DNA from 2 places in the Streptococcus sp. DD11 genome. Region 2 is predicted to be linked to the other one. Evidence: predicted binding sites of a transcription regulator. Region 2 holds the regulator's gene; the other holds the start of a gene.

Region 1 (4,882 bases), on a different contig from region 2:
ACACCGACCACATAAACATCACGGCCCCGGCGATAGTACTCAATCTTGTCCATCAGCTCTTTAATAGCCTGCTTGTTCTGAGCAGAGGTCAGGACAGTATCAACTGGCCTCAGCCCTTCCTCATGCGCCCGCTCTGTCAGCCACTGGGTGACCTTGCTGTCCTTGACCGACTTGGGCAGGATGTCTTTTTTATTGCCGACCAAGAGCACATCATTACCGGCCGCAAAGCGGGGCAGTCCGGGAATGACTGATCCATTGAAGTCAAAAATGTCGACCACATTGACCACCAAGGCATCGCTGTCTCCGACCTCATGGAGGAGGCGGAGAAAGTCATCGTCTGTCAGCTGGACATCTGTGATTTCATTATAATGGCGCAGCCTGAAGCAGCGCTGACAGTAGAGTTCGCCGCTGGCCAAGCCCTTTTCCAGTGCTGACTGCGGCGTGTAGCCCAGCTGGTCTTTCTTTTCTGTCTGAATAGGGGCACCGCAGCCAATACAGAGAAGTTCTTCCATCTAATCTTACATTCCTTTTTTATAGTCAATCGGTCCGTATGTTTCAGCAATCTTTTTCAGGACCCGGCGCTCACGCGCCCGATTAATCTGTGTTTTGATCGAATCATGCTCCACCAAAGGCTTGACCAAAATCGATCGAATACCCGCCCGATGGGCAGCCCGTATATCGGTCATGAGCTGATCGCCGACCATGACCACCTCCTGCTTTTCAAAGTGAAAGAGCTTCAGCGCCCGGTCAATGCCCCAAGTAAAAGGCTTCATAGACCAGTAAACATAGTCAATCCCAAACTTTTCGACAGCCCGCCGGACCCGCTTCTTGGTATTATTGGACACCACAATAACCCTGATGCCGGCATCCCGCAGATCATGAAGCCACTGCTTCATCTCAGGGGTTCCGTCAGGATTGTTCCAGGCAATAAGGGTATTGTCCAAATCCACCAACACCGCCTTAATCCCGTGCTTCTTCAAACTTTCTACTGTCAAGTCATAAACTGCCTCAATCGCAAAATCGGGCATATAATCTTCAATCGCCACATTCTTCTCCAAAAATTGTATTCTCACTATTATAGCATAAAATAGGCTTTTTGGCACATTCTGCCTCAAAGCTTACAAAATGCGCAAAACATGATATAGTAGAGGTAGCAATATTCTACGGAGGTTTTTATGGCAGGCAAAAATAGAGAAATGAATGCCGTCTCCCCTCTTCTGCAAAAAATCATCAACTGGTCCTCTATCATCGGAGCTGTGGGCACGATTGCCTTCTGCATCTGGGCTTATCAGGCAGGTATCCTGCAGTCAAAGGAAACCCTGTCGGCCTTTATCCAGCAGGCAGGCATCTGGGGACCGCCCCTCTTTATCTTTTTGCAGATCTTACAGACAGTCGTGCCCATTATCCCAGGGGCTTTGACCTCTGTTGCCGGCGTCTTTATCTATGGACATATCATCGGCACTCTTTACAACTACATCGGCATTGTCATCGGCTGCGCTGCCATCTTCTATCTGGCCCGTACCTATGGCCCTGCCTTTGTCCAGTCCGTCGTCAGCAGGCGCACCTATGATAAGTACATCGGCTGGCTGGATGAAGGCAACCGCTTTGAGCGCTTCTTTATTTTCATGATGATTTGGCCCATCAGTCCGGCTGACTTCCTCTGTATGCTGGCCGCCTTGACTAAGATGACTTTCAAAAAGTACATGCTGATTATCCTTCTTTGCAAGCCCATCACTCTCGTCATCTATACCTACGGACTGACCTATATCATTGATTTTTTCTGGAAAATGCTGGCAAAGTAAAGAGACAGGGTTCCACTTCCTGTCTCTTTTTCTGTGCCGTAGTGCTGCAGCATTTCTACTCAGGTGATACTAAGATTTTAATCTGTGCCTTATCCTGAGTCAGCTCAATAAAACCGTCTTGGACGATATTTTCCAGTTTGATTTTCTTAGTCACCAGCTTATCTGCTGCAAAATAGCCCTGCTCCATGAGTTCCAAAACTTTAGGGAAGATATGACGATAGGCAATGATGCCCTTGAGGGTCTTTTCCTGAATGGCAAATTCGTTGGGGTTGATATTGGCTTCGCGCTCCCAGATGGAGACGACCATACATTCTCCAGCCTTGTGGACTGCTGCCAAAGCTTGGCCCAGCACCGCTGGTACACCGGTCACTTCATAAGACACATCTGCTCCGCCGCCGGTCAGACGGTGAATGGCTGCCACTGTATCTTCGCCTTCTTCTGGTCGCACAATAATGGCCCCAAGCTCCTCTGCCTTGGCTTGACGTTCTGGAGATAATTCAACTCCATAAATCTTAGAGGCACCGGCTGCCCGCAGGGCTTCGACGATTAGGAGCCCGATTGGCCCCAAACCGAAAACAACTGCTGTGTCGCCCGTCTTAAGAGCTGACTGACGGACCGCGTAAACAGCCACAGCAGCAGGTTCTGTCAAGGCTGCCTGCTCATAGCTAAGGCTGTCTGGAACTTTGTGAACAATGTCTCCGTCCAAAACACAGTATTTGGCAAAACCACCGTCTGCCGCCAAACCGACAAAGTTTAGATTAGGGTCCAGATTATAATCACCGACAAGATTATGCTTAGCCAAAATGGGCTCAACTGTCACCCGATCGCCCACCTTGACCCGGGTCACATCACTGCCGACCTCAACAATTTCCCCAGCAAACTCATGTCCTAAAGTTACAGGCGCTTTCTGGCCGGAGTAGACATGCTCAGTTTCTGTCGGGATAAAAATCGGTCCGTCCAGATACTCATGCAAATCAGTCCCGCAGATACCGGTAAACTTGACCGCAATCTTGACCTGATGCGGCTGGACCTCAGGTACATCCACTTCTTCAATACGGACATCTTTAGCGCCATACCAACGCGCAGCATTCATTTTTGCCATAAACATACCTCGCTTTATAATTTGTTAGTTTTATTGTAAACCCTTTCAGAAATCTTGTCAAAAAATAGCATACAAAAAACCAGCATCAGCTGGTCATAGACTTATTCTGCAATTCTAGCAGTATAAAAAGGCAAAAGGAAGAGGAAGCTAATACAAAGAATCAAGAGAATCACACGAAGCCATCCGCCAAATAGAAGCGCAACCACTAAAGTTACTAAATAAACGGAAAAATTAGTAAAATTAGTTTCAATCAGCAAGGTTTGTCCTGCTTTAACTGTCACTGGCTTAGTTTTCATAGGAGCAGATCCCGCACGGACTTCTGCTTCATTAGCTGCAATTGAAAAAACAACCTCTTCTCCGTTTTTGATTGCGCCAACTTTCTGGCCATCGATAAAGACTGGAAACTTCCCAATAATCCCTACAAAACCTGTCTCGCGTTTGATTTTAATTTCCGACATAAAAGACTCCTTTGTTTTTTTATTATTTTAACATAGAAGGTAAAAGAATATATAAAATTTAACAGAATCTATGGTAAAACTAAACCAACTGTTCCCATTTGAGATTTTCTTTATTAACTGAATCCTGAGTGGCAGTTGAAAACTCGCCTTTAATTTCTGAATCGATTTGATTATTTACGGAATCAATCGTTTTCTTGGTTTTTTCACCGATTTCCTTTACTTCTTTATCAAACCCCTTAATAATACGAGTTATTGCTCGTTTTTTAGCAGGAACATATAAAGTACGGATAAGTGCTCTTTCCAAGTCTTTTTCGATTTTACTGTAAGCTTCATTAGATCGTAATTGATCCATCCCCCAATCGTAAGCTCCATGTATGCTATCTTCTACATCCCTTACTATTGGGATATTGTCTCTAGCCATACCGTTAAGTTCAGAGACTATATTACCTATGTTATCCAGTGTATCTGAGGCAAAATCATAAATTCCATTGCCAACATCTTCAAATAATCCCATCAATTTTCCTCCTGTTCCTCATCTGTCTGGTATGATTTTAACTCACTAGAAAGTTGCTCAATAACCCTCTCTTGTTTTCGATATTCTTTTTTATATCTATCTTCTAAGTCATTATATTCTCTTTCCAGCTCATGTCGCCGAGTCAAAAACTCTTCTTCATTCACCATCCTATATCGTTCAATTGTTCCTACCGCAGCTTCAAGCATGTCCTCAGTCGCATCAGGCATTTTTGAATAAGCTGATAACACAATAGAATGTTTTTCATCAAATTTTTGATTCAGACCCTTATTAAACTCATTCAATAACCCCCATTTGGTGTCCAGGTCATCCTTGGACTTTCTAAACTTATTATTAATATTATAGAGCTCTTCTTGGGCATCCACTAGCTTATCCCTAATCTTACTCCACTTATCCATGAGCAATTAATCCTTGTAGTTCTGTATCTTTTTGAACAATTTGTTCAACCCCTGCCTTAATTTTTGTCTCCAAGTCTACAAAAGAAGTTGCAATCGTATCTGCATTTGATTTAACTGATTGGCAATGACTATCCACCGCTTCTACTGTAGAGATATAATTCACGCCACTTTCGTTATAGGTTTGCTTGACTTCATCGGGAGAGAGGATGAAGCCAAAAGGTACATCATCAAGAGTATCGTACAATGCTTTGGCCTTCTCAACAGCACTTGTCACTTTTGCTTCTATAAAGGTGATAGCTGCTGTTGAGGCAGTAGATAAACCGCTAGCGACGACCAACGCTTGCTCAGAATCTAGTGCAATTAGTTCTGCCTTGGACAACCCATTTGGAGAACCCGTACCGATATCATTGACTTTGAATCGTTCTTTTTACTTTGAACGCCTTTTAATTTGACTTGAGTACTTCTTTCGACGTTCTCTATAGCAATAGTAGACTGTTCAATCTTCTGGATATCACCACTAACCGCCCGCAGATCGCCCATTAAGTGACCACCTGAATGTGGAATGACATATTCATCACCCAAATAAACTC
Region 2 (4,882 bases):
TCTCCACGCTGTGCAGGTGCAGGGCTTCTTTGATATTCCGGTAGACAACCTCTTTACCATTCCTCTCTTTGCCAAGCACTACTGCGACATGGGCCTTACCGGCGAGGATGTAGTGGTGGTCAGCCCTAAAAATTCCGGAGTCAAGCGTGCCCGCAGTCTGGCTGAATATCTGGATGCTCCTATCGCTATTATTGACTACGGCGAGGATGAAGCTGGACGCTCAGAAGGCTATATCATCGGCGATGTAGCAGGCAAGAAAGCCATTCTCATTGACGATATTCTCAATACCGGCCGGACTTTCTCAGAAGCTGCCAAAATCGTTGACCGTGAGGGAGCGGTTGAGATTTATGCTGTTTCCAGCCACGGACTTTTTGTCGAAGGGGCCGCAGAACTGCTGGATCAAGTCCCTATCAAGGAAATTCTGGTGACTGACTCTGTGGCTACCAAGGAAAAAATTCCCCAAAACATCCACTACATTACAGCCAGCGAATTGATTGGCGATGCCATTGTCCGTATTCAGGAGAGAAAGCCAGTCAGCCCGCTTTTTGCCTATCAAAAGAAACAAAGGACAAATTCGTGATTTATTTAGATAACGCTGCTACGACTCCCTTGTCAGCTGCAGCCATTAAAGCAATGACAGAAGCTTTGACTGTCTTTGGGAATCCGTCCAGTATTCACGGCCACGGACGGGAAGCCAGCAAGCTGCTCAGGCAGGCACGTGCAGAAATTGCTCAGATTCTTCATACTGAGAGCAGGCATATCCTCTTTACCTCGGGCGGCACAGAAAGCAATAATACTGCTATCAAAGGCTATGCTCTTCGCCATCAGGACAGGGGAAAACATATCATCACAACGGCTATTGAGCATCACGCTGTCTTAGAGACAGTTGAGTATTTAGTAGAAAAATTCGGCTTTGAAGCGACGGTTATTCAGCCAGTTGACGGACAGATTCGGGCGATAGACATCCAGCAGGCTCTCAGGCCGGATACCATTCTTGTATCAGTCATGGCTGTTAATAATGAGACCGGCGATTTGCTTCCGATTAAGGAAATCGGTCAGCTCTTAAAAGACCACCCGGCAGCCTTCCATGTAGATGCTGTGCAGGCCATTGGCAAAGTCCCTCTTTACCCAAAGGAGCTGGGAATCGACTTTCTCAGTGCTTCTGCTCATAAATTCCACGGTCCAAAGGGAGTCGGCTTCCTCTATGCCGACAGGATGGACTTTGACCGCTTTCTGCATGGCGGCGACCAAGAAGAAAAACACCGGGCCGGCACCGAGAACTTACTGTCTATTCTGGGAATGGCGGCTGCACTGTCAGAAAGCGCTGAACATCTGAAAGAAAATCTGGCCCACGCTCAGCTCCTAAAGGACAGACTCCTGACAGATTTAGCCGGTCTGGACTTCTATGTAAACGAAAGTCCGTCCAGCCTGCCCTATGTCATCAATCTGGGCTTTCCCCAGCAGAAAAACGATCTGCTCCTGCTCCAACTAGACCTAAAGGGATTTTCTGTCTCTACCGGTTCCGCCTGTACAGCGGGGACTGTTCAGCCCAGCCATGTCCTGCAGGCTCTCTATGGAGATGATTCTGAGCGTCTGGGAGAATCCATCCGTATCAGTACCTCAGACCAAAACACCATCGAAGAAATAGACTATTTCAGCAAAACTTTAAAAGAAATTTTAGGAGGATAAGATGGCCTTTCAAACATCTGTTAGCTTAGCAAACTGTGAGTTTACCTACTCACTTCACCCCAATGTTAAAAAATTCACCCTGCGCGACAATACTTTTGCCCAAACCAAAGTCGGCAATTACGAACTGTCCCGCCTGCTGGAAGCCGTTCCCAACAGCGGCAATGGCTTTCTGCTGAAAATCATCATCAACAAAGACCTGACAGGCTTCAAGATTAATATCACCGATAAATCCGGACTGCGCCTGGTCAATATTTTCAAGTCGGCTGACAATGACATTCTTCAGCAAAAATTCTACTTCCTTATGGACAGTCTGGTAGAAAGACATATCTTTGAAAAAACACCCCAATAAGCAAAGTTCCTGCAATTTTGCTTTTTTCTTATCAGAACGGCCTGCAGGCGTCCGGAAATTTGAAAGCACAGCAGACAGAAAGGAGAATACAGCACAATGATTGAGCTCATCTACTTAGACTCTTACAAGGTCCAACGGACCTTGACCTATCAAGACTTTGACGAGTTTTTACTGGCCTTTTCGGGCTGCGTCACTGTCCCTGATGACCGGCCGGTCATCTCAATCAGCTATAAAGGACAGGCGCTCCCTTTTGAAGGCAAAATCGGCGATTTATACCGGCAGATGACAAAATTGGACTTAGATACCTATCGGGATTGAGTTATAGCTGCCGGTAAGACCTGCCCGAAGATTTTTCCTATATAAAACTAGTTGATTTTTTCACAAACTTTCTATAAAATAGAGTTAGAAAGGTCGTGATTTTGTGAAATCTGAAAAAAACACTGCAATTCCCCGCGCAACTGCCAAGAGACTTTCGCTCTATTACCGTATTTTTAAGCGCTTCAATGCCGAAAAAATCGAGAAAGCCAATTCCAAGCAGATTGCAGAGGCTATTGGGATTGACTCAGCTACTGTCAGGCGGGATTTTTCTTATTTTGGTGAATTAGGCCGCCGTGGCTTTGGCTACGATGTCAAAAAACTGATGAACTTTTTTGCCGATCTGCTCAATGACAACTCCATCACCAATGTCATGATTGTCGGCGTCGGCAATATGGGCCGTGCTCTTCTGCACTATCGTTTTCATGAGCGCAATAAAATGAAGGTTGTCATGGCCTTTGATACGGATGACCACCCCGATGTCGGCACCATCACCAAAGACGGAATCCCTATTTACGGAATTTCCCAAATCAAACAAAAGGTACAGTCTGGAAATGTGCAGACAGCCATTCTGACTGTACCCAGCATAAAGGCTCAGGAAGTCGCTTCTGTTCTGGTCGAAGCGGGTATCAAGGGAATTCTCTGCTTCTCACCGGTCCACCTGTCCCTGCCCAAGGATGTTGTTGCCCAATATGTCGATCTGACCAGTGAGCTGCAGACCTTGCTCTACTTCATGAGAAAGAATGAAAATTAAGATAAGAGAGGTAGCCATTACTCTATGAGTAAACCAATTATTGGAATAACCGGAAATGAAAGAACACTCCCCGATGATCAATTCGTCCATATGAGCTATACTGCCACCGGATTTGTCGAGGGGGTCAAAGAAGTTGGCGGAATTCCAATGATTCTGCCAATCGGCGATAAGGAATCAGCCCAGCAGTATATTTCTGTCATTGACAAATTGATTATCACCGGCGGCCAAAATGTTTCCCCGCAATTTTACGGGGAAGAAAAGACGATTGACAGCGATGACTATCTGCTGAAAAGGGATGTTTTTGAATTGGCTTTGATTCAGGAAGCCCGCCGGCAAAAGAAGCCTATCTTTACAGTCTGCCGCGGTACCCAGCTCTATAATGTCGCTCTGGGCGGCACCCTGCATCAGGATATTGAAGACCACTGGCAGGACCGCTCTGCAGAGTATACTACTCAAAGCATGGTAACCAAAAACGGCTCTGTGCTGCATGAAATTTACGGTCCGGCTTCTGAGATCAATTCATTCCACCACCAAAGCATCAAGGATTTGGCAGCTAATCTGGAGGTAATCGCTTATGACCCGCGCGACAAGGTCGTTGAAGCGGTTACTTCCACTGACGGCAGCCCCTTTCTCGGTGTCCAGTGGCATCCGGAATTTCTTTTTGGCTCCCATGAAGGCGATTTAGCTCTCTTTGACTATGTCGTCAATAGGCTTTAGATGATATCCGTCTCTTCACGATAGCTGTAATAATTGGTCTTCGCCACAATCAAATGATCCAAGAGAACCAACCCCATCATCTCGCAGGCTTCCTTCATATGCTGGGTCACCTCGTCGTCATTTTTGCTGGGAACGACAGACCCCGACGGATGATTGTGGACCAATATAATGGAAGTCGCCAGATGTTTGAGGGCATAATGGAGAATTTCCCGCGGTTCTGCAATGCTTCTGGTCACCGTTCCTATGAAGATCGTCTGCTGATGAAGGATCTGATTCTGACTGTTGAGATAGATGGCTACCAAGCATTCCTGCCTCATATCCCCCAGCTCCTGCTGCATCTTCTGAGCCAGCTTTTGACTGCCCATGATTTGCTCCATCTGCAGCACCTCAGCCCGATTGATACGCCGGCCCAGTTCAATGACGGCTTGCAGCTCGACAGCTTTTATGGGGCCAATCCCTGAAATGGTCTGCAATTCCTGCAGAGTCAGATACTTCAGATCGTTCAAATGGGAAATAGAAGATAAGATTTTTTGAGAAACTTGGAAGACAGTTTCTTTTTTGTTGCCTGTTCTAAGAAAAATGGACAGCAGCTCCTGATTGCTGAGCTTCTCTGCTCCCTCCCTCATCAAACGCTCCCGCGGCATCATGCTCCGATCGTCCTGAAATGAAATACTATACATAGAAACCTCCTTACCTTACTATTCGAAAAAGGCTGCAAAAAAACACCCCAGATGCTAGAATCTCTCTAACTCTTGGGGTGAATTTTATTAATTTCTGATTTCTGGCATTAAATCTGCATCTGATTATAGGACTTACTGAAGGATTCCAGAACTTCCTTAGGAGCCTTGTCGTACTCAATAGAGCCTTCCAGCGTTCCCTTGACAATCGTCCGATTGGTGGCAGCTGCATCCTCACAGGTCACTAGAGTAATCTCGGCAACGCCTTCGGTGTCATCAATCACATCAATCCGATCCGGTGTCACCGTTTCTACACTGGTGATAACATAGGTATAAACCTTTTCCTTATCGGTGATATAGATTTTCATGCCTGCTTTGGCA

Evidence for each region. Region 2 encodes Rex, which represses fermentation and respiration genes when NADH is low (regulators of the CRP and FNR family bind a similar motif). Its sites were predicted from a motif close to TTGTGAANTANTTCACAA; they were not measured.
Region 1: a site for Rex is predicted at 2,938-2,955, ahead of STRDD11_RS00415 (2,3-butanediol dehydrogenase). Genes of this name have one in related genera too.

Annotation. Positions count from the first base shown of each region.
Region 1 covers NZ_KQ969392.1:80,481-85,362, forward strand. The annotation lists gene yqeH (ribosome biogenesis GTPase YqeH) at 1-512, opposite strand, end outside; gene STRDD11_RS00405 (YqeG family HAD IIIA-type phosphatase) at 519-1,046, opposite strand; gene STRDD11_RS00410 (TVP38/TMEM64 family protein) at 1,176-1,802, shown strand; gene STRDD11_RS00415 (2,3-butanediol dehydrogenase) at 1,858-2,904, opposite strand; gene STRDD11_RS00420 (hypothetical protein) at 3,006-3,362, opposite strand; gene STRDD11_RS00425 (hypothetical protein) at 3,442-3,876, opposite strand; gene STRDD11_RS00430 (hypothetical protein) at 3,876-4,292, opposite strand; gene STRDD11_RS13995 (hypothetical protein) at 4,285-4,671, opposite strand; gene STRDD11_RS00435 (Tle-like phospholipase domain-containing protein) at 4,653-4,882, opposite strand, start outside.
Region 2 covers NZ_KQ969397.1:21,311-26,192, forward strand. The annotation lists gene STRDD11_RS11125 (ribose-phosphate diphosphokinase) at 1-580, shown strand, start outside; gene STRDD11_RS11130 (cysteine desulfurase family protein) at 577-1,689, shown strand; gene STRDD11_RS11135 (DUF1831 domain-containing protein) at 1,691-2,038, shown strand; gene STRDD11_RS11140 (DUF4649 family protein) at 2,135-2,356, shown strand; gene STRDD11_RS11145 (redox-sensing transcriptional repressor Rex) at 2,460-3,107, shown strand; gene STRDD11_RS11150 (gamma-glutamyl-gamma-aminobutyrate hydrolase family protein) at 3,132-3,824, shown strand; gene radC (RadC family protein) at 3,821-4,504, opposite strand; gene STRDD11_RS11160 (class A sortase) at 4,612-4,882, opposite strand, start outside.